4 regions of the Sphingobacterium sp. 1.A.5 genome follow, and region 2 is predicted to be linked to each of the others. Evidence: riboswitches for the same ligand, from Rfam matches in the RefSeq annotation. Region 2 holds a riboswitch; each other region holds the start of a gene.

Region 1 (6,035 bases), on a different contig from region 2:
AAACCCGCCTTGGCAAAGTTGAATTTAAAGACAGGTCAAAAAAACAATGAGTTCATCAAGATTCCAGAAGAAATAGCACTTTTTTTAGTTCTTCAAAAAAGTAAAAAGATATTGGTCAAGGGAATAAGTGGCAAAACCTATTTCTTTGATGCCAGCAATGGCAAACCTGTTGGGAAGCCATTTGATTCCCAAGTAAAAACTTACATCTTCAATAAGGACGAAACCGAAGTAATGGCCAGGACAAGCAATAAAAGTTTCGCTGCTTGGGATATTGCTACCGGTAAACAGACCCTTAATTTTGCAATGGATCAAGATATTCCTGGGTTTACTGTAAGTCCAGATTTCAAAACCGTGGTGATGGTGAAACCTGATGGCTGGTCCATCATGGATATTGCATCCAAGAAAGTCTTAGCCGAGGGAAAAGAAACCATTAACAGTGGCGCTTTTAACCCAACCAGCGAATACTTGGTTATTATCAGCAAAAGTGGAGATGCGAAAGTTTTGAAAACAACAGATTATAAACCAATATTTCAGGTTAAGACCATTGCAGCGCCATTTATAGTTTTCAATAACGAGGGGAATGTAATGGCCTTATCTGAAGATGCTACGCACATGCGACTTTGGAATTTGGAAACCAAAAAATCCTTCGGCCAAAATATTCGGATCAGTAGGTTTACGCAATATTTCCACTTTTCGGATGATGATTCAAAGATTTTTGTTCAGGATGATGGTGAGAGATTTGCTTTTGCCGCAAAAGTCGTTGATGCAAAATCAGGGAATATTCTAACGATGCCGTTTATCAATCAAAAATTCGATGGTATCTATATCATGCCAGGTGATAAACAGATTATGACTGTGGAGTCTTTGGTTAATGGAATGGCAATCCATGTTTGGGAAACGCCAGGGCAAGTAAGTATGTCAAAAGACCAATTGGCAAGGGATTTGGAAAAATTCTATGGCAAGAAATATGATAATGAGACTGGAGCTATCTTAAATTATACCGACAGCACAGGAGACTATAACACTTGGTATTTTGAAGACCCATTCTTAAGAACTGTTTCACCGAGTTCAAATGAAAAAATCACGGATGTTTTGAAGAAGAATTATCCGATCAAGAATGAGGCTAATTTGCAGTTATTGGCAGTAACTTATGATTATCATCCATTGGCACGAGCGATGGTTGCCAATTATTTCAGCAGTAATCCTGACACAAAATTAATTGGCCAAAGATTAGTTGAAATTACAGACAAACAGCTATTAAAAATCAAAAACAAGGAATTAAAATCTGAAGTTGAAAACCTTCTCAAGGAAGCTAAACAGAATCTTAGTAAGTAATGAACATGAAATTAACAAGACGGCAGAAAGGACTTTTAGGGATATTATTCATAGTTTTTTTGATTATTATTTCATGGGTTGGTTTATCCAAGTTTTTCCCGGAAAGTAACACTTTGAGGTACTTACCCGATAGGATTTACAGAATCATAAAGATAGTTTTTGGGGGTGACCCAACAGCATCAGGTTTGGAAGACAATGATGTACCTTGGGAACTTATTGTTGCTAAGATATGTACTATTGGTATCCTGATTTTTGGTGCTTTCAAAATTATCCAAAAGGTCTTTTCTGAACAACTGAATTTGTTAAAAGCATCATTTAAAAAAGATCACGTCATCTCTGTAGGGATTTCCAAAAAAGGTAGACAGCTGTTTAAAAACCTGAAAGAAGAACACCATAAAAAAGCTGTTGCAATTGAAAAAGAAACTGAACATGCCGATATTAATTCTGTCAAAAAACTAGGTCATATTGTAATCATTGGAAATGCTGAGGAGGAAAATACCCTCATCGAAGCTGGAATCAAGAGAGCATCAACTCTAATTGCTTTTTTGGAAAATGAACAAACTGTTATTGAAATCATAGAGTCTATACAGGACATCTATGATGAATCTAAATGCACAAATCTTCTAAAAGCATATTTGCATATTAGTAATCCTCGTTTAATTGACCTTGTTAAGAATACAGGCATTCATTTTCAGAAAAACAATATTGACCTACATTTCTTCAACATCCAAAAGATGTTAGCGCGACAGTTCTTTGCTCAAATTCCATTGGATATGCAATCAAGTGGAAAGCAATTGTCTGATATTAAAAAAATAGTATTCTTGGGATATGGAGATTTTGCGAAAGCGATGCTGATTCAAGTGATGAGAATATTCCATATTTCAACTGCAAATGACCTTCAAGTTTCCATCTATTCTGAAAAAGCCGATAAAGACAGAAAATATTTTCAAGAGCAATATCCTAAAGCTCAGAAAATATTCCCAATTGCCTTTAAAAATTTTGATGGATCATACAATGAAGTGATAGAACAGGAGAAATTAGCGGACAACGATTCGGATGTTTTGTTTATAACCAGTTTTGATCAAGATCAGCAAAACCTGAATGCTGCTTTAGAGATATTGAACAAAACTCAACAAGTCTCCTATCCTATTTATGTTTTGAATGCAGAAGGTAAGGGCCTTCGGAAGTTAATCCGTTCTTCTGATGAAATTGACAGGATCAAGTTTTTTGGTCAGATGGAAGATATTTGTGACTTAGAATTTATTACTGGCGAAAAACAAGATCGTTTAGCCCAGTCTATTCATGATGATTACAGAAAATTACTTTCTGGAGCAAGTTCCGAATCTTCGAAATATACCTCTGATTGGCATACCTTGACAGAAGATGCTAAAGACGCCAATCGGGCACAAGCAGATCATATACCTTATAAGTTTTTAATGACTGGCAAAAACTGGCCAGTTCATGAACCTCAAAACATAATGTTCACAGAAGATGAGGTAGAAACGTTAGCCATAATCGAACATAACCGTTGGATGGCACATCGCTATATCAACGGTTGGGATTTTGGGGAAGAAAGGAACGATGAACTCAAATTGCATCCCTCCTTGATTCCATGGGAAATTCTCAGTGAGAGTGAAAAGCAAAAAGACCGCGACACCATACTTCGTATTAAAATCTTATTAAACTCATAAGAATTCGAGATAGCCTTTATAATTTGACTTTGCAGATTGTTTAGGCTATCTTTGATTTGGCTTTAGGGGTATTCTGAAAAGAATTGAGAGAGTCCCTTTGAACCTGATACGGTTAAAACCGGCGTAGGGAAAAGCAATGATCGCTTGGCATTTTTTTATGCCCCCTTCCTACCCTTTTTAGCCATTAATGTAATTTAAAATAATATTAATGGAAAACGACATTTATACTTTGCTCACTCAGGTACGATCCACAACACCACTCGTACAAAACATCACCAACTTTGTAGTGATGAACAACACCGCCAATGCTTTATTGGCTTTAGGTGCATCGCCTATTATGGTACATGCTGAAGAAGAAATCGAAGAGGTATTAACCTTTTGCAACTCCCTTGTAATCAATATAGGAACTTTGAGTAAACCTTGGGCAGAAAGCATGATTTTAGCTGCTTCTTTTGCCAATAAAATTGGGAAACCATGGATATTGGATCCTGTTGGTGCTGGAATATCTTCTCTTAGAAATGAAACCTTGAAAAAATTATTGGCCCTCAAGCCAATAGTAATAAGAGGGAATGCTTCTGAAATCATGGCGCTCCAAAATTTTGGGTCTACTGGAAAAGGAGTTGATAGTACGGAAGAAAGTTCAACTGCACTGGAAGCTGGTAAGTTTTTGAATAAAGAATATGGATCAATCATATGCATTTCTGGGGAAATAGATTATGTAATTTCTGGAGATGAAGTTGCCGAAATTGCCAATGGATCTGCGATGATGACCAAAGTGACAGGGCTTGGATGCACATCGACAGCTATCATTGCAGCATTCTTGGGACTTGGCAACAATCCATTTCAGGAAGCGATTGCTGGAGTTGCAATAACTAGCCTTGCCGGTGAGTTATCAGCCTCCATCTCAAAAGGTCCCGGAAGCTTGCAATTGAACTTATACGATACGCTGTATAATCTCAGTAAAGAACAGATCTCTGAAAATCTTAAGCTCAAGAGAAATGCCAATCCATCCTGATTTTCCCTATCCACTTTATTTGGTCATATCTGAGTCTGACTGTAAACATTTGCCTTGGCTACAAGTAGCTGAAGCGGCAATCCAAGGAGGGGTTGATATTATTCAACTTAGGGAAAAGGATATTTCAAGGAAAGAGTACTTGCAGAAAGCAATAGATCTAAAAAATATAACAGACAGGTATGCTGTGCCTTTGATCATCAATGATGCAGCAGATATAGCTGCTGAAATTGGTTCTTGGGGTATACATGTTGGTTTATCAGATATGCAACCACTTGATATTATCTCCACCTATGGCGATCGTCTTAAAATTGGTTGGTCCCTGGAATTTGCAGAACAATTAAAGGATAAGGAGATGCATGCCGTCCATCATTTGGGGGTAAGCCCAATTTTCAAAACTCCTACCAAGACGAATACAGTGACAACTTGGGGTATTGATGGATTGGAAGAATTGTCCAAAACAGTTTCTAAGCCAATGATCGCTATTGGAGGGATGAATATTTCAAATGCTGGAAAAGCATTTGAATCAGGGGCAAATAGTATCGCTGTTGTTTCAGCTATCTGTGCAAGCACAGATCCTAGGAAAGCAGCAGAAGAATTAAAGGGAAAAATCATATGACAGAAGATAAAAAATATCAAACACCTACAGTATTAAGTATTGCAGGGTTTGATGGCAGTGGTGGTGCAGGAATTCAAGCTGACACAAAGACAATTTCATCATTGGGGTGTTATGCTATGAATGTACTAACTGCTTTGCCGGTCCAAAACACTCAAGGAGTAAGAAATATTTTTGAAATACCTACAGAAGCAGTCAAAGAACAATTAGATTGCCTCTTTGACGACATCTATCCTGACAGCATTAAAATTGGAATGGTCCATAGCAGTGAACTGGTTGAGGTTATTGCAAACCACCTTAAAGATTATAGAGGAAGTATAGTATTCGATCCAGTGATGGTTTCAACAAGTGGTCATCGATTGATAAAGGACGAAACGATTCAGGCGATTAAAGAGTTATTGTTTCCAATTGCATCTATTATTACTCCAAATTTGGATGAAGTTTCCGTGCTTGTAGGAAAGGAGATTTCTGACGTCAAGGCTATGGAAGAAGTTTCGGAAGAGATCCTTGGACTAGGTTGTAAGTCTGCTTTATTAAAAGGAGGCCATCTAGACAGCGATATTTTAACGAGTATCCTTATTCAACATGGTAAACCAGCGCAATATTTTGAATCTAAACGAGTTAACACCAAAAACACTCATGGTTCAGGATGTACACTTTCTTCTGCAATTGCCTCTTTTTTAGCGAGAGGGTTTAACCTAACTCAAGCAACAGAAAAAGGATTATCGTATGTTAATAGTGCTATACTTGGCAGTAAAGATCTCGTTATAGGCAAAGGCAACGGACCTCTAAATCATTTTTTTAACCCCATAAAACTCATTAAATATGAATTGGACTGATCATGCTTGGCAGAGCATCCAACCCTTATTTCAAGAAATATTGGAAATGCCGTTTATCCAAGAATTAAAAGAAGGCACACTTCCACTGGAGAAATTTCAGTTTTATATGCTTCAAGATGCTAAATATCTTGAACATTATGGCAGGGCATTGGCTGCTTTAGGTTCTAAAGCAATGGATAATAAAATGGCATTGGATTTTTTCGAATTTGGGAAAAATGCTTTGGTTGTTGAGAGTGCATTGCATGAAGCTTATTTTGAACAATTTGGTCTTCAGGCACATCAAGAAATAACCATAGAACCTATTTGCCATCACTATATTCATTTTCTCAAAAGCACTGTGGCCTTTGACCCGATTGAAGTGGCAACAGCCGCAATTTTACCTTGTTTTTGGATTTATAAAGAAGTAGGCGACCACATCTTGGAAACTCAAAATTCATCTAACAATCCTTATAAAAATTGGATAGATACTTATAGCGGGGATGAATTTGCGGAGGGTGTAAAACTCGCAATTGCATATACGGATGTCATGGCTGAAGATTCAA
Region 2 (6,035 bases):
AGTTGTAGGGTAAGTTTTCCACCTTAACTGAACCCATTGTATTCCGTTGTCTAAAGCATTTTTGACGTTTTCAATTTGATCGTTATAATCAAATCCATCAGATATATACTGGATTCTTTCAAGATTGTTCATTTTCAATTTCATTCCAAATCCTTTCCTTTTGTTTGCATGCTTTTATATATGCTGCTGGTTTATTTTGATTCCATATTGATCCCATTAGTGCTATTCCATCTGCTCCATTTTGTAAGACTTGGTCCATGTTCTGATAATTTATGCCTCCTAAACCAATTAGTTTCATTTCTTGGTTATTTCTGAATTTAATGTCTTTCAATACTGTCTTTAGCTTACCATAACCGGGTTTGGAGATACTTTTAAAAGTTGGACTTAAAAAAGCATAAGTCCATGTTTGATTTAAAGCATTGAATTCATCAATTGAATGAGTAGATGTGGATAGTTGTTGCCCAATAGCTATTAAATCTGGGTGTAAACTAATTCTATCCTCAGTATTAAAATGCAAGCGATTAATTCCAAGTTCGTGTGATAGGTGTTTATGCGAATGAAGCACTATTTTCATCCTATCAATAGGATTTACTTTATTCAAATATTCCAATACTGTTTCATCTTGTAAACCATATTTCCTGAAATGGAAAAGATCCATTCCATTTTCAAACATCTCATTTACATGATTTATTTCATTGGATATGATGCTCAATGGAGAAATTACAATGATCATAGATATATTTCCTTACCCTTTTCGATAAATTCTTGGGATTTCGCGAGCAAACCTTCTTCGGTTGCTTCCCTGATTTCTTGAGTGATTTTCATTGAACAAAATTTTGGGCCGCACATTGAGCAGAAATGAGCAACTTTTGCTGCATCTGCTGGCAGTGTTTCATCATGAAATTCTCTAGCAGTATCAGGGTCTAAGGACAAGTTGAACTGGTCTTCCCATCTAAATTCAAATCGCGCTTTGCTGAGGGCATTGTCTCTATATTGTGCTCCTGGATGGCCTTTTGCTAAATCAGCTGCATGTGCAGCAAGTTTATAGGTGATAACTCCATCCTTTACATCTTTTTTGTTTGGCAGGCCTAAGTGTTCCTTTGGAGTGACATAACACAACATGGCACAGCCATACCATCCAATCATTGCAGCTCCAATTGCAGAGGTGATATGGTCATATCCTGGAGCTATATCTGTCGTCAATGGTCCTAAAGTGTAAAATGGTGCTTCATCGCATTCTTTTAACTGTTTTTCCATGTTTTCCTTTATCATATGCATTGGGACATGACCGGGACCTTCAATCATTACCTGAACATCATGTTTCCAAGCTATTTTCGTTAGTTCTCCCAACGTTTCCAATTCGGCAAATTGTGCAGCATCATTGGCATCAGCAATAGATCCTGGCCTCAGGCCATCTCCTAAAGAAAAAGCAACATCATATTGCTTCATAATCTTACATATCTCTTCAAAGTGGGTATATAAAAAATTCTCTTTGTGGTGAAATAGGCACCATTTTGCCATGATGGAACCTCCTCTAGAAACAATTCCGGTTACCCTTTTGGCGGTAAGATGAATATATCGCAATAATACACCAGCATGAATGGTAAAATAAGAGACTCCCTGTTCAGCTTGTTCGATCAATGTATCTTTAAAAATTTCCCATGTAAGGTCCTCAGGAATTCCTTTTACTTTTTCTAATGCTTGATAGATTGGTACTGTTCCAATTGGAACTGGAGAATTTCGAATTATCCATTCTCTAGTTTCATGAATGTTCTTTCCTGTTGAAAGGTCCATTATGGTATCAGCGCCCCAGCGACAGGCCCATACAGCCTTTTCAACTTCTTCTTCGATGCTCGAACTGACTGCACTATTACCTATATTGGCATTGATTTTCACTAAGAAATTCCTGCCGATGATCATTGGTTCACTTTCGGGGTGATTAATATTGTTTGGAATGATAGCTCTACCTGCAGCAATCTCATCTCTTACAAATTCAGCTGTAATGTAAGTTGGTGTTTTTGCTCCGAAATTTTGACCAGGATGTTGTTCTGCCATTCCTTTTGTAACAGTTTCCAGTTGTTCTATCTTTTGATTCTCTCTTATAGCAACATATTCCATTTCTGGTGTAATGATTCCTTTTCTAGCATAATGTAGCTGAGTTACATTTGCCCCCTCGATAGCCCTTTTCGGTTTGTGGTTATATGAAAATCTCAGCTCATCCAATTTGGAGTCGTTCAATCTTAGGATGCCATATTCAGAACTTATATTGTCCAGGACTTCTACATCATTACGATTTAATATCCACTCTTCTCGGAGTCTATTTATTCCTTTTCGGATATCAATTGTGACGTTTTCATCTGTATAAGGACCGGAGGTGTCATAAATAGTGATTGGAGGATTAATTTCCACGGAGCCATTGGAAAGTTTTGTTGGAGTTAGCGATATTTCTCTCATCGCAACCTGTATGGGATGGATCTTTCCGGGGATAAATACTTTTTTCGAATTTGAAAATGGGTTCGTTGTTATTTCTTGTTCTTTCATGATTTTTTGTTTTAGGATTATCCACCTTGGGTTGCGGTAATGATTAGAATTGAATCGTTGTCTGCCAATGGAGTAACAGACCAGGAGTTTCTTGGAATAACTTGATTGTTAAGAGCTATAGCTACGCCATTTGTTTTGCCTTTGAGTTCCAAATGCATTAATTCTTCCAAATTGTTAATTGGAAAAGCAAAGTTTGTTAATTGATGATTGATGATTAATACCATTCCATTAAAGTTTATAAGCAATAAATATGCTTTAGGAATGGCTACATTGGATACAGGCGACCCATGAAAGACATTTTACTTTTCCCTCCGCTAGTATGATCTAGATCAGGTTGTAAGGGTAAAATCTCAGCCTGCAACAAGTGCAGACACCCCTAAAGCTTGGGCAAGTTAACTAAATGAATTAACTAAAAGAAATAATTTGTTATTTAAACTACACGTAAAAGCCTGTATGTAGTGCTGTTTACTTTAGGTTTATATGGTTTTGGGAATTCTTTTCTTTAAATTCTTTGTAGGAATTTTTTACATATACATGTAAGTCATAAGTCGTCCAATATTGAGCAGTTTCAAGGTCTGGTCTATATTCAACCATAAATTTTTCGAGTTCATCATTCTCCATTGGAATAATTTCATAAATGGAAACCTTATTGAATATTTGGTCGACCTCCATATTTTCGATTTCTTGATTCATGAACTTTTCAAATCTTCGTGCGTTTTTCCCTGCAGCACTGAATTTTTCATAAAAGAAAGTTATGGGTGAGCCTCCAAAAGGAGAAAGGAGGTACCATGGTGGTTTTCCAGAATAATGTAAGCCACCCTTAACATTGTAATCATGTTTCATGGCGTGCAATTCCTTAAATCTTGCTGCTTTTGTATTTCCCATTATGACTATTTCCTCTAATACGATAGCTTTCTTCTGAAGGTATACCAACTCTGGCAAATCGTAAGCTTCTATAGTGAGTGTATTCCAATGAGGATGGACAAACATGATACTGTCATATGGATTTGCGTCAATGTGAAATGATCCGTCAGCACCTGAATATAAGGTTTGCTTTGTTCTTTTATTAATTACTTCGATGTTTTTTAATAAAAGAGTACTATCACTGGAAAAGATAGTTCCCGGATAGCTGTACTGAATCTGAGCATATAGACCTGATGTGAATAGGAAATTAAATATGATGAAAATAATTAGTTTGAATTTCATGATATGATTTTTGGTTCCTAAAACTATATTCTAATTTAAGATTTATCGTTCAAAGATAATTGTGTGATAACTTAATTTAACAAATCCTGAGGAGAAATTATCTAGTTGCCTTATCTTTACGGCAATAACCTGGGTGAAATACATGATCCGAAACACAAAATTTGCCGTTACTGCCGCCATTTTATCTATGATCTGTGTACAGGGCGGAGCTTCCTTTGCAAAGCAATTATTTCCAGCTATAGGTCCAATAGCTACCACGGCATTGCGGATTGGACTTTCAGCAATAATTTTATATCTCATTACTAGGCCCAAACTCCATACTTTTACAAAGCAGCAATGGTTGTATTGTTCTGCTTATGGTCTTGGGATTGCTGTCATGAATTTGATTTTTTACATGGCAATTCAAAGAATACCATTGGGCCTGGGTGTAACTATTGAGTTTGTAGGGCCATTGTTTTTGGCATTTGCACTGTCTAGGAAATTGCTGGATGTTGTTTGGGCTGTTTTAGCTTGCGCAGGGATTCTCTTGATTGTCCCATGGCAAAGTAATGGTGTTGATCCTTTAGGTTTGTTATTTGCTTTGTTGGCAGGGACATTTTGGGCTGTATATATCATGATGGGGAGCAAAGTTTCAAAGATTATGGAAGGAAGACAAGCTGTTTCCGCCGGAATGATTATAGCAACCCTTTTTATCTTACCTTTTGCATTATGGGACGGAGCAATTTTGCATTTAAACCTGAGTCTATTTGGAAAAGGTCTATTGGTTGCCATTTTATCTTCAGCTTTGCCTTTTTCCTTAGATATGATTGCATTGGGTAAACTTCCTACTAAGACATTCAGTATTCTGACTAGTTTGCAACCAGCGTTTGCTGCACTTTCTGGTCTCGTATTTTTACATGAATTTTTGACCATTACACAATGGTTATCTGTCGCCTGTGTAGTTTTGGCGAGTATTGGTACAACTGTTTTTTCAAAGCGAAATGTCCAAATTCCAAAAAATCAAGAAGTTCAATAAGATTCAACAATTATTAATTCTGGGTGTTCTAAAGATATATTAAAATTTAAAGTTATGCCTAGAGATAAAGCTCCACAAATCAAGAAGCCTGATACCTATGATGCTTTGGTAGATAAAGGAATGAGCAAAGAAAAAGCGGCACGAATTTCTAATGCCCAAGCCGCAGGTACCATCGATCACAGGTCTAAAAAATTAGACGAAAGGACCAAGGTAGACCTAATGGCAGAGGCAAAAGAAATTGGTATTAAAAATAGGCATAATATGACCAAAGATGAATTAATAAAAGCAATCAGAGGCCATTAATATTCTTTGAAAATATTATCCTTCCAGGTTTATTATTCTATGCGATTGATCTAAGATGGCTACACATCTATCAGAACCTTTAGTTCCAATTATTTTATTTTCTTTTTCTTCTATTAGGTAGCCTTTTGCTTTTAAATAGGCTATGAAAGCATTTTTGTGGTCTAGATTGAAGTTTGAAATTACTTGTGGGAATGTTGTAAATATTCTATAGTGTCCAATTTTCCTGTTTTTTCTAATTTCATCAGATTTCACTGTCATGAGCATTATTCCACTTCCATAATCAGCGAAATAATATCCATCAGCATTAAACATTCCGACTGCTATTAATCCTAATCGATGTAGGTCCTCCTGTTTAATAGTATATTCTGGCGTCCTGAGTTGGTCAATTTTATGTTGCACGCCGTATGCTTTTAATTTCTTTGCGTCTACCATTAAATTTTCCGGTAAGTTTGACTGACTATTTGCCCACGCCCATAACCAGGTGTTGACAGAATAGGAAAAACTTCCTATAATTTGAATTGGAAACTCCATGTCTTCTCCAAAAGTAATGGTGCCGCGAGTTAAATCCGCATCCCAGCTTCTCCCTTCAATTAGTTCCGAAAAATCTATCTGTTTCTCAAATCCCAAGGCAACATATCTTTCTAATAATTCTAATTCTGTTTTTATAGGCTCGAATGTAGGAGTATTTTCTGTGGTTTGTTTTTCTGGTTTTTCGGTTTCTTTTTTCGATGAAGATTTTCCAAATAATCTATTTAAAAATCCCATAATGTATGTATTTGCTGTTGTTTGTTGAGTTTTGCTGTTGAAGTTAAGAAAGGCAAGTGAATTTATGATATAACATATGCGTAATCACAAAGGAAATTCTTTTTTCGTAGTGTTATATCTACTGTTTATAAGCGAAAAACATTCTCGATTAATATCGATGAATATTAATTACGCATAAATTATCTGGTATTTTTATTGTGAAACG
Region 3 (6,035 bases), on a different contig from region 2:
ATTAAAATCTGCATCATAAACAGGTATGTGCTCTACAAAATCCTTGATTTTATTTTGGCTCAATGCTGCGGTAGCTGCCCATAAGAATTTTGGGTGTACTCTCCAGCTAGCATCTAATTCAAAGCCCAGTCTATAGCTTTTGTCCACATTGATTCGCACTGCTGATCCAACATCATTCAATGCGCCGGTAGGAATCAATTGGTCTCTATAAAGCATGGCATAAGCGTTTGCACCAAGATTGAAGTTTTCATTTCTAAACCTATACCCAGCTTCAATATCTTGCATCTTTTCGGTTTTCGGGAATTCTCCGATTGGATTCTCTACATAGTCATTTCTTGTTGGTTCTTTGCTCGCAAAAGCATAGGATGCATATAAGTTTGAATTGTCATTTAAGAAATATGTAATACCCGCTTTTGGATTTATGAAATTATGGTGGTCATCAAATTTAAAGTCTTTGATTTTGTCATCATCACCTTTACCATTGTAAACTATATTACGATATTGCAGGTCTAGATTGAAAAGCACATTTTCCAGTCTGTAATCAGCCTTGGCAAAGAAGTTGAAATCATTTTTATTTGCCTGGCTGAAATAATACTTTTCTCCTAATTGATCATCAGGAATCAAGTTAGCCCAAATCACTTCGCCATAGTGGTCGCCTTTATATTGGTTGTATGCTCCTCCAAAGGTGAAATTTAGATTGTTTGAAGGTTTATATATCAAGGAATAAGTCAAGCCATAAAAATGGTTGTCCAACCACCTCCTACGGATTAGATCGGTATTTTTGATAATCTCACCGTTTTGAAGTAAAGTATCGATTCCGTAATGAGTTAAACCATCCATTGACCTAAATTCTTCATAATAACCAGCTCCACGTGTATAATGTAGGGCAGTATTGAAGGTCATCTTTTCAGAAGGGCGATAAGAGTAGTTTAGATGCGCATGGGTTTGGGTATAATTATCTGTTTGATTGTCATAAGTATAATAGTTGTATTTGCGATCTCCATTCAAGAACCTCTCTCTTTCAGCGTCGAATAGCCATAAATTATCTGCATATTCCTCAATTCTATCTTTATTTCCGGTGAAAAGAGGTTCTGCCAATCCATACCAAGCTTGGTAAGTTTTTTCTTTCCCTGAGAATACCGTTGCTTTTAAGGTGTGCTTATCGGTGTATATTCCTCCATCTACATAGAATGATTTAAGATTTGATGATGCTCTATCTACATATCCGTCAGAGCTTATTCTTGATAAGCGTGCATTGAAGGCATATTTGTTAGCGATCAATCCTGAACCAGCTTTTAATGTATTTTTCCATGAATTATAAGATCCGAATGCGTTATTGAATTCCAGATATGGTTTTTCTTCCAATCTATCTGTTTGGAAATTGAGTGAGGCTCCAAATGCTGCGGGTCCGTTAGTTGAAGTTCCTATTCCGCGTTGGATCTGTATACTTTCTGTATTAGAAGCAAAATCGGGAAGATTTACAAAGAAAGATCCCATACTCTCGGGGTTATTTAGAGGGACTCCATTTAATGTGACATTAATTCTTTCATTGTCGGATCCTCGGATTGTCATATTGGTATATCCGATACCGGCACCAGCATCAGAACCAATGACCACTCCTGGTGTTTGGTCCAATAAATACGGTATATCCTGTCCAAGATTTTTTTTCTGGATTTCCTCTTCATTTAGTGTTTTAAATGTTGTTGCTGAGTTTTCTTTTGCACGTGTTGCAGAGACATAAACCTCCTCAAACTTAAAATCCTCATCTTTTAATTGTATGGAAAAATTAGCTACGACAGATGGATTGATTCTTGAAACTTCCGATTTATAACCGATAAAAGAAATTTTTAAGTTATAGAATTGGTCTTTCAGGTTGCTGAATTCGACGATTCCTTGATTGTTTGAAGATTTGGTTTTTCCGTCAATAGTTACGGTTGCACCTATTGCTGGGGCTCCAGAACTATCTAAAACCCTTACAGTGAAGGTTTGTTGTGCATAGCTCATGAGCGTTAGCAAACATAAGGCTATAGTAGCCCAAAGCTTGTTGAACATAATAAATTTTTTGTTTTAATGAGTTAAACTTTCTTGCTGCAAGGGGTTACAACAAGTTTTATTTAACCGCCCTTTCCCTACGCTGGCATTACCCAGATCAGGTTTGTGTTTCTTGTATGTTGTTGAAACACAGGGTATAATCTCAGCCTGTCTTTGTGTTATTAAACAAGGCACCCCTAATAGATAGGGCAAATCTAGGCTTTTGGTTGAAAAAAACAAAATTTTAATAATATTGTAACAAATTCGTAATTATTTTTTTATTAGTTAAACTGATTATAATTTTTTGTAAATTGCCTGCAATGCCCTCGATGGGTTAAATTCGCTAACTTTTAGAAAAACGGAACTTATATTTTTATGAACTATTACGCTGCTGATGTTGTGTTTCCCGTTGCCGGTCTTGCTATAAAAAAGGGGGTCGTTGCGATGGACGAAGATGGAGTTGTTAAGGGTGTTTTCAATCCAGGTGAGATAGATGAGACCCTGATAGAACAATTTAAAGGGGCGTTAATCCCAGGTTTTATTAATGCACATTGCCATTTGGAACTCTCGCATATGCTTGGTGTAGTTCCAAGAAGGACAGGTCTTCCAATCTTTCTTTCTACAGTAATCAATGAACGGGGAAATCATGAGATGAAATTGGAAGAGGCAATCGAAGCAGCTGACAAATTAATGTACGAGAATGGCATCCAAGCCGTAGGTGACCATGTGAATTCTGCAGTTACAGCAAAAATCAAAGAGACTAGCCCTATAAAATATCATACCTTTGTAGAGGTCATGGCTACTACCAAGGAGGATGTAGTTACAAGAATCGACATTGCTAAGGAAATTGAATTCCACTTTGACTATAAACATTCTTCGATTACCCCACATGCACCATATTCATGTTCCAAATTTTTGTTTAAAACTCTTAAAAGAGCAATCAGTGAGGATAATATTATCAGTATCCATAATCAAGAAAGTGATGAGGAGAACAAGCTTTTTAGATATAAAGAGGGGGAGTTCTTGGACTTTTTTGAAAAGATGGATGTGGTTATGGAGGATTTCAGGGCGCAAGCAAGAAATTCCATTCAATCTTACCTGCCTTATATACCTGCCAAGAATAAATTGATATTAGTCCATAATACCTACACGTCAATTAAGGATCTGGATTTTGTGGATAGGATGGGCAGATCTGTTTATTTCTGTTTGTGTCCCAAAGCTAATCTTTACATTGAAGATAGAATCCCAAAAATTAATAATTTCATCCTGGGAGGTCATGATATCGTTATTGGCACAGATAGTTTGGCGTCAAATGATACGTTGGATATTTTAGAGGAATTGAAAGTTATTCACCAAGAATATCCAGAATTGGATTTTAATGAAACTATCAAATGGGCTACTTTAAATGGGGCAAAAGCTTTGAATTTAGATAGCGAATTAGGTTCATTGGAAGTTGGAAAAAGACCAGGTTTATTGTTGCTTGAAGGTATGGATACCTTCAAGCTCAATCCAAAAGTTAAGGTAAGAAGAATTAGATAGTTTTTAATTCTATTTCTTCTTATACCTTTGTATTCATGAAACATTGGAATATTAAGGTTACCGGAAAGGTTCAAGGTGTTTTTTTTCGAGCATCTACGAAGGCTGTTGCTGATCAGTTGGGTGTAAAAGGTTTTGTAAAGAACTTATCCGATGGTTCAGTTTATATCGAAGCAGAAGGCGATGAATTTGCCCTTGAATCTTTGTTGGAATTTTGTGGGGAAGGTCCAGAAAAAGCTGAGGTAGACCAAGTGGATTATGAAGAATCCACAGATCTTAAGGGATTTCGGAATTTTGAGGTTATCAAGAAAAATAAATAAACGTGTCGGTAATTAAGAAATTTGTCAGCGATACGATGATTTATGGTCTTTCGACCATCATTTCAAGAATGCTGGGGTTTGTGATGACCCCATTCTTTACTGCTAAATTCTCAACATCTATTTACGGTATTTTCACCAATCTATTTGCGATAGCTTCCATGCTGAATGCTGTCTTAGCTTTTGGAATGGAGACTACCTTTTTTCGTTATCTTCAAAAAGTAGAGGGAGATAAGAAGAAAGTGTTTGATAACAGTTTTTTCATCACGCTTATCACTACGGTCATCTTTCTGTTGACCGTATTTACGTTTCTACATCCTATTGCGAATTGGTTGAGTCAAGGAGAAAATACTTCTGACTATATGGTGTATGTCAAGTTATTTGCATTGATAATAGCGGTTGATGCGGTTGCTGTAGTTCCTTTTGCGAAATTACGTGCAGAAGGTCGTCCTATCCGTTATGGATTTGTAAAGCTCATCAATATTCTTGTATTTATTTTCATCAATCTATTTTTATTGGCATGGTTACCTAAGCTCAACATTTCTTCAGAATTTTTCAGGGAATTCAGTGCTGGTTGGTTTCGTGAAGGTTGGTTAGGGAATGTGTTTATTGCTAACCTTATTGCTAGTGCGGTTACTCTACTTCTCCTCATTCCACAAATATTGACCTTTAGATTCAGGATTGATTCGAAATTGATTCGCGATATGCTAGCTTATTCCTTTCCCATTTTAATAGCGAACATTTCTTTTATAGTCAACGAGAATTTAGATAAAATTATGTTTCCTAGACTCTTGCCTGGGGAACAGGGGGATGCTGATTTAGGAGTTTATGGTGCTGTTGCGAAAATCGCTGTATTTCTAAATCTATTTGTTACTGCATTTCGATTGGGGGCAGAGCCATTTTTCTTTTCATATTCCAAGAATGAGAATGCGAAGAAAACTTATGCGATGATCATGGAGTATTTCGTAATTGCCATGATCATTGTAATGGTTGGTTTATGTGCTAATTTAGATTGGTTGAAGAATTTTATTAGGGGCGGAGAATTGGATAGAGATGCCTATTGGTCGGGATTATTTATCGTTCCAATATTATTGTTCAATTATGTCTTATTAGGTATATACATGAATTTGTCGGTATGGTATAAATTATCAGATCAGACAAAGTATGGCCTTTACATCTCTGTTATAGGCGCTGTAATTACGATTATTTTAAACGTTTTACTTATTCCGAAGTATTCATACGTAGGTGCTGCAATCTCAACGACATGTACATACTTGGTTATGGTCTCTTTGTCGTATTTCTGGGGTCAACAAAACTATTCAATTCCTTATAAGACAAATAAGATAATATTGTATTTAATAGCGGGATTTTTGGTGTCCTGGGCAGCCTATTACAGTAATTTCTGGATGGGGAACTTAATCTTGATTCTGTTCTTGGCTGTAGTGGCTTATGTAGAAAAAAACAATATTCTTAAAATTCTGAGGAGGGCTTAAGAATTAAAAAAAGAAGTCGCTTATTAAGCGACTTCTTCTGCAAAATTAAATCTTATTTCTTCTAGGACCTCTTGGATTTCATTTACGTCCTGAAGGCTAACTAGTTTCATTCTATATTCTTTGAAATTTGGAATTCCTTTGAAATAATTGGCGTAATGCCTACGCATTTCAAAAATTCCGGTTTTATCGCCTTTCCATTCGATTGATTTGACCAAGTGGGTATTGCAGACATCAACACGCTCTGATACTGTTGGGCCATCTAAACGTTCGCCGGTATTAAAGAAGTGTTTTATTTCTCTGAATATCCAAGGGTAACCAATAGATGCTCTTCCAATCATAATTCCGTCTACTTCATATTCTTGTCGCCAAGCAGCTGCTTTTTCCACTGAATCAACATCACCATTTCCGAATATTGGGATTTTTATCCTTGGGTTTCTCTTTACATCTTTGATCATCGACCAGTCAGCCTGTCCTTTGTACATTTGTGCCCTTGTACGGCCATGAATTGCCAAAGCTTTAATGCCTATGTCCTGAAGTCTTTCTGCCACTTCATATACATTTTTGGTATTGTCGTCCCAACCAAGTCTTGTTTTTACAGTAACAGGAAGGTGGGTGGCATCAACAACAGCTTTGGTCATTGCAACCATTTTGTCGATAT
Region 4 (6,035 bases), on a different contig from region 2:
TTTTAGAACATTCTAGAAACTTAGACAGTCTATACATTCTAAATAGAATAGACAATGACACCATTTTCTTTGATGGCCATCAAATAGGTACCAAATTCAAATTATTTAAAAGTACAAATGAAAGAAAACAGGCTTTAATGTCTAATAATATTGAAAAGAATAGAAAGGATTTAATTAAAACATTCGAAATGAAAAAGTATTTTTTTTATCTCAGAAAAGGAGAACATACTTTTGACATAAAATTAGATACATTTAGAAAAGAATTCATTATTAATCACGGTACAAATACTGATTTTAAATTATTTATAAGTAAATATTATTTTGACCATGATGGTATTGTTCTCAATAAAACTTTCAATGTAAACGGAGTAGAAATAAAGAAGTTAAAACCCAAAAACATTCAAGCTGATTTTGCCGAATTTGAAGATGGTATTACCATAACAAATGAATCAAAACCAAAAATCTACGACCTCAGTATTACAAAAGATTTCCATGGCCACATAGTAGGATTCGGTTGGGGATCATATGCCGGATTTGGAACAAGAGACAAAAGGGACATTGCCAATATAAGGGCAATGCCAGAACTAAATGTTCATGCAATTTTCCCAACCTTAATTATTCAAGAAGATGCGGAAAGATTACATGGAATGATCGTATTCATAAATAGAGCCGGTGGTTTTATGTTAGGTGCTGAACTTCAATTAACCAATTATACAGAGGATGGACGAGTAGTTTTCACTAAATATGTGATTGAAGACGACCCAAAAAATCCATTACTAATGGCATCAAAAGCAATATTAACCCCAATTCTGTACAATAAAGAAGGATTTTATATCATAAGAAATGGTGCAGGTGTGGATCTTGTAGACGCTAGAGATGCATTAACTTGGGGAAATTATGTTCCTGTAATGAGAAAACAAGATTAAAAAATAAAATTTAATGCCCATACATAAATTTCTATTTATGTATGGGTTATTATTAGTTTTACAAATTCAACAAACTATGTTGGCTCGCCGTAAACAAATTTCGAATCACAATATTCATCTCATTTTCCTTCTGCGCTGCTCTAATTCCTAACAAAGGCATTAACTCTGCCACATTCATCCTAATCTCTTTCGCTAATTCCCTTGAAGCCCTTCCTACTTCTGCAAAAACCTCTTCATCCCCAACTTTATTCAACAAGGCATCATCCCAAATTTTACCAGCCAATTCTTTACAAACCTGTACCTTTGTATCAAATTCACTCCTTATCCCATCTATCTGCCTAAATCTTGATTTACTAAACTTTTCCGCCCAAACTTGATCTTTCGATTTTTCGAAATAATATTTCTCTATTAAATCCAAAAATCTCCTGAACATACCCGTATAATTCATTAACAAAGTCAATTCTGCAAATGGCATAAAAGGAATATTAAAAAGAGCTGAATCAGATGATTTATAGGCAGGGTCTAAAATAAACGCATGTGATTTCGGAACTTGAATCTTATCTAGGGAAAAAGAATGACTTGCCGTACATTCCAAACCGAATGTATCCCAATCATAATGCACCAATACATCTTCACGAGGGACGAAAAATGAATAATAAACAGATTCACCAGCGTCATTTTTTAACACTTGTCCTTTTTCGACTATTTCTGCGTTCAATGTAAAGTGCGTTAAATGAGGTGCTCCGGTCGCATAACTCCAAAAACCAGAAATAACATAGTTATCGTCTATCAATTCTGCCTTTCCTCCTACTCGACCACTTCCACCAAAACAGACTTTAGGATCTTGCCAAACCAATTTTGATAATTGAGGATCGATAAAGCCGGCAAACATATTTGCCCCGGCACACAAGGTAACCGTCCAAGCTAGTCCCCCATCCCAATATGCCAACTCTTCCAATAGCTTCAACCCATTAGGAAAAGGAATTTCCAAACCATTCAATTCTTTTGGAACCCATAGGTTGAACCAATTATTTGAATATATAAGGTCCAGTTGATCTCGAGTAAGCGCTTTATTTTTTATTCCCGAAGCTTGTAATTCTTGTATTCTTTGTATCGTATCTTGATTAAGCATTTTGCGATTTAATAAGTTCTTGCCCCATAATTTTCCGCCATTTTAGATAGCCGAAAATAGCGACAATAAATAAAAAGGTTGTCAAAGCAGCAAATAGATAAAGGTTTTTATGGATTAACAACGGTATTGCAAATAAGTTGCTGATATTCAACAATATCCAGTTCTCAATCTTTCTTTTTGCCAAAAGCCACATTCCTGCCCATGCAGTAGAGGTTACCCAAGCGTCCCAAATTGGAACATCAGAGTCAGTAATTCCTTTTAATAAGAAATAAAAAATAAAGAATCCGATAAATACAATACCAAGTACAACCATCCATTCAGATTTCGAAGCCTTGGTGATCGGTTGTTCTTTAGCTTGCCTATTACTCACCCAATACCACCAACCATAGATGCTCATAATGAGATAATAGATCTGTAATGCAATTTCTGCATACAATTTAGCATGGAACAAAACCATCATACCGCTAGTGATGCCAAGGATACCAAAGAAGTAATTAGAAACCTTATTGTTCTTGGACAGCAAGACTTGAACAATGCCGCAAAGCACAGAAAAACGCTCCAACCATGAGGTTGCTTGAAAAGCTTGAATTATGTTTTGTAATATTTCCTCCAAAATATATGCATTAGGATTTGCACTTATGGAGATTAAAGAAGGGATTCTTATTATTCCTACGCCAGCATTACCTGGATCAGGTTCATTCCAAAAAAACGGAATTGGGTATAATCTCAGCCTAAAAATATGTCCCGTCTCTTCGACAGGACATATCAGCACCCCATAAGTATTCTTATGTTATTTATCTAACTGCAGAATTGAAGATGTACGCGCTCTTGTAGATTCACATAACGCTGGATCATCATTCAATTTCTTACCCCATGAAGGGATCATTTCTCTCAATTTCTTACGGTACGAGTCCGATTTTGCACGATCAGGAAAACATCTCTTCAACAGATTGATCATAATCGCTACGGATGTTGAAGCACCTGGTGAAGCACCCAACAATGCAGCAATAGAACCATCAGCGCTAGAAACTACTTCAGTTCCAAATTCCAAGATACCACCATGTTTTGGATCTTTCTTAATTACCTGAACACGTTGACCTGCCTTCTCAATCTCCCAGTCTTCCATTTTGGCAGTTGGCATAAATTGTTTCAAGGAATCCAATTTATCCTGAGGCTTTTTCATAACCTCGGTAATTAAGTATTTTGTCAAAGGTAAGTTATCCAATCCTGCTGAAAGCATCGGACGAATATTCGAAAGTTTAATCGACGCTGGCAAATCGAAATATGAACCCTTTTTCAGGAACTTAGTCGAAAAACCTGCGTAAGGACCAAATAACAAGGCTTGCTTGCCATCGATATATCGAGTATCCAAGTGAGGCACAGACATTGGAGGAGCTCCAACAGAAGCCTTTCCATATACCTTGGCGTGATGTTGTTTAATGATTTCCTCATTGTTACATCTCAGCCATTGGCCACCGACAGGGAATCCACCGTATCCTTTTGCTTCAGGAATACCAGATTTCTCCAGTAATAATAGGGAGTGACCACCTGCACCTATGAATACGAATTTCGCTAAGATTTCACGTTTTTGACCAGTTTTTAGGTCTTTAACTTCTACTTCCCAGCGACCATCATCTTCACGGTCTATATCTTTTACCTCTTGATTAAGGGATAATTTAATATTATCCTTTCCATCTAAGTAAGTGATTAAATCTTTTGTTAAAGCACCAAAATTCACATCTGTTCCGATTTCCATTTTAGTAGCTGCAACTGCTTCATCATCTGAGCGACCATTCATCATCAATGGAACCCACTCCTTCAACAAAGCCTTATCCTCAGTATATTCCATACCTTTGAATAAGTTTTCCTTAGTCATTGTTTCAAACCTTGTCTTCAAGAAGTTCACATCCTTCTCACCGAATACGGCAGACATATGTGGTACACGACGGATAAAATGACTTGGATTTTTAATGATATTCTTTTCGACTAGGTAAGACCAAAACTGCTTAGAAATTTCATATTGTTCTGCAATACTGATTGCTTTATCAATTTTTACACTTCCATCAGGTTGTTCTGGTGTATAGTTTAATTCACAAAGGGCCGAGTGACCTGTTCCGGCGTTGTTCCATGCATCTGAACTCTCTGCAGCAACAACATCTAAACGTTCTATAATCTCAATATTTATGTCTGGACTTAGCTCATTAATTAACGTACCTAACGTCGCACTCATGATACCTCCACCAATCAATACAACGTCGACTTCCGTTTTCTTTGTTTTCTTACCCATGGTTTTTAAATGAAATACAAAATTAATATTCAGTTTATATTTAAGCGAATAAATTTGTCAGAAACGTTTCAAATATTTGTGATTTTATCAATATTCCCCCTCCTACTTATTCAATTCTACCACAAACCCATTTTTTTGGCACGGCAACCTTTCTATTCAGCAACATTTTTTGTATTATGCAGTTTATTTTCCACTTTTGTGGACTTTATAGTATTGAACATAAATAATTATTTATATGAAATTGTTAGCCGGGAAAACAGCCTTAATCACTGGGGCATCAAAAGGAATAGGACGTAAAATCGCTGAGGTATTTGCCCAAAATGGTGCAAATGTGGCGTTTACTTACCTATCATCAGTAGAAAAAGGGCAATCTTTAGAAAAAGAACTTGAACAATTCGGAACAAAAGTAAAAGGTTACCGTTCGGACGCTTCCAAATTCGATGAAGCAGATAAACTGATAAACGATATTGTAAGCGATTTTGGAACTCTTGATATCGTCGTAAACAATGCTGGAATAACCAAAGATGGTCTGCTAATGAGAATGACCGAAGAAAATTGGGATGATGTCATCAACATCAACTTAAAATCTATTTTCAACGTGTCTAAAGCAGCATCTAAAGTAATGATGAAAAACCGTAAAGGTAGTATCATCAACATGAGCTCTGTAGTAGGTGTTCAAGGAAATGCTGGCCAAGCAAATTACGCTGCCTCCAAAGCTGGAATCATAGGATTCTCTAAATCTTTAGCTAAAGAGTTGGGATCTAGAAATATACGCACAAACGTAGTAGCACCTGGCTTTATCCGTACAGAAATGACAGATGTTTTAGATCCAAAAGTAGTAGAAGGTTGGGAAGCAAACATTCCTTTGAAACGTGCTGGTGAACCAGAAGATGTAGCAAATGCTTGTTTATTCTTAGCATCTGACCTATCTTCATACATTACAGGTCAGGTAATCCCTGTATGTGGTGGTATGTTGTAAAATTTAATCCTATTCATCAATCCATAAAAAGACTTCCTTGCGGAGGTCTTTTTTGCTTTTTGGTTATTGTATATTTGCAGCAATGGAACTGCAACAAAAAATTTTCAATATAAAGACTGAAACTGAGTTTAATGAAATTGCCATTGATATATTCAGATATCAGGCAACAAATAATCCTGTTTACAAACAATATATTGATATTTTAAAAGTGGATCAATCACAAATCAAAAGCTATAGAGAAATCCCCTTTCTACCCATTCAGTTTTTCAAATCCCAGGACATTATTACGGATGGAAAATCTCCAGAAATAACATTCTCATCTTCTGGTACAACTGGAATGATCACCAGCCAACATCTTGTAGCTGATGTAAATCTGTATATTGAAAGCTTCAGGAAAGCTTTTGAACTGTTCTACGGAAATGTTGAAGATATGGCTATTGTTGCACTGCTGCCTTCTTATCTAGAGCGATCTGGATCTTCATTAATCTATATGGTTGATGATCTGATCAAGAGATCTAATAACTCCGAGAGTGGATATTTCCTGTACAACCATCAAGATTTATTCAACACACTAAGTACACTGAGAGATAAAGGTAAAAAGACAGTTTTATTTGGAGTAACCTACGCCTTATTGGATTTCGTTGAAAACTTCAATATAGATTTCCCCGAATTGATTGTCATGGAAACAGGCGGTATGAAAGGTAAAAGGAA

What was found. A riboswitch is a leader RNA that binds a small molecule or an ion and turns the genes downstream of it on or off. The one in region 2 is predicted to bind thiamine pyrophosphate.
Region 1: another riboswitch for thiamine pyrophosphate. It lies ahead of thiM (hydroxyethylthiazole kinase); the one in region 2 lies ahead of thiS (sulfur carrier protein ThiS).
Region 3: another riboswitch for thiamine pyrophosphate. It lies ahead of CRT24_RS07465 (TonB-dependent receptor); the one in region 2 lies ahead of thiS (sulfur carrier protein ThiS).
Region 4: another riboswitch for thiamine pyrophosphate. It lies ahead of pnuC (nicotinamide riboside transporter PnuC); the one in region 2 lies ahead of thiS (sulfur carrier protein ThiS).

The regions. Positions count from the first base shown of each region.
Region 1 covers NZ_PEBA01000013.1:55,552-61,586, forward strand. The annotation lists gene CRT24_RS08675 (TIR domain-containing protein) at 1-1,335, shown strand, start outside; gene CRT24_RS08680 (NAD-binding protein) at 1,341-3,026, shown strand; TPP riboswitch at 3,081-3,173, shown strand; gene thiM (hydroxyethylthiazole kinase) at 3,235-4,041, shown strand; gene thiE (thiamine phosphate synthase) at 4,025-4,657, shown strand; gene thiD (bifunctional hydroxymethylpyrimidine kinase/phosphomethylpyrimidine kinase) at 4,654-5,493, shown strand; gene tenA (thiaminase II) at 5,480-6,035, shown strand, end outside.
Region 2 covers NZ_PEBA01000023.1:253,019-259,053, reverse strand. The annotation lists gene CRT24_RS11635 (thiamine phosphate synthase) at 1-144, opposite strand, end outside; gene CRT24_RS11630 (thiamine phosphate synthase) at 119-733, opposite strand; gene thiC (phosphomethylpyrimidine synthase ThiC) at 730-2,541, opposite strand; gene thiS (sulfur carrier protein ThiS) at 2,559-2,765, opposite strand; TPP riboswitch at 2,831-2,929, opposite strand; gene CRT24_RS11615 (hypothetical protein) at 3,007-3,747, opposite strand; gene CRT24_RS11610 (DMT family transporter) at 3,890-4,762, shown strand; gene CRT24_RS11605 (Rho termination factor N-terminal domain-containing protein) at 4,817-5,065, shown strand; gene CRT24_RS11600 (DUF6882 domain-containing protein) at 5,081-5,830, opposite strand.
Region 3 covers NZ_PEBA01000012.1:97,652-103,686, reverse strand. The annotation lists gene CRT24_RS07465 (TonB-dependent receptor) at 1-2,052, opposite strand, end outside; TPP riboswitch at 2,110-2,240, opposite strand; gene CRT24_RS07460 (amidohydrolase family protein) at 2,407-3,570, shown strand; gene CRT24_RS07455 (acylphosphatase) at 3,606-3,887, shown strand; gene CRT24_RS07450 (lipopolysaccharide biosynthesis protein) at 3,890-5,377, shown strand; gene dusB (tRNA dihydrouridine synthase DusB) at 5,401-6,035, opposite strand, start outside.
Region 4 covers NZ_PEBA01000056.1:165,055-171,089, forward strand. The annotation lists gene CRT24_RS16475 (DUF4302 domain-containing protein) at 1-926, shown strand, start outside; gene CRT24_RS16480 (acyl-CoA dehydrogenase) at 985-2,058, opposite strand; gene pnuC (nicotinamide riboside transporter PnuC) at 2,051-2,671, opposite strand; TPP riboswitch at 2,708-2,844, opposite strand; gene CRT24_RS16490 (malate:quinone oxidoreductase) at 2,849-4,345, opposite strand; gene fabG (3-oxoacyl-[acyl-carrier-protein] reductase) at 4,581-5,324, shown strand; gene CRT24_RS16500 (acyl transferase) at 5,407-6,035, shown strand, end outside.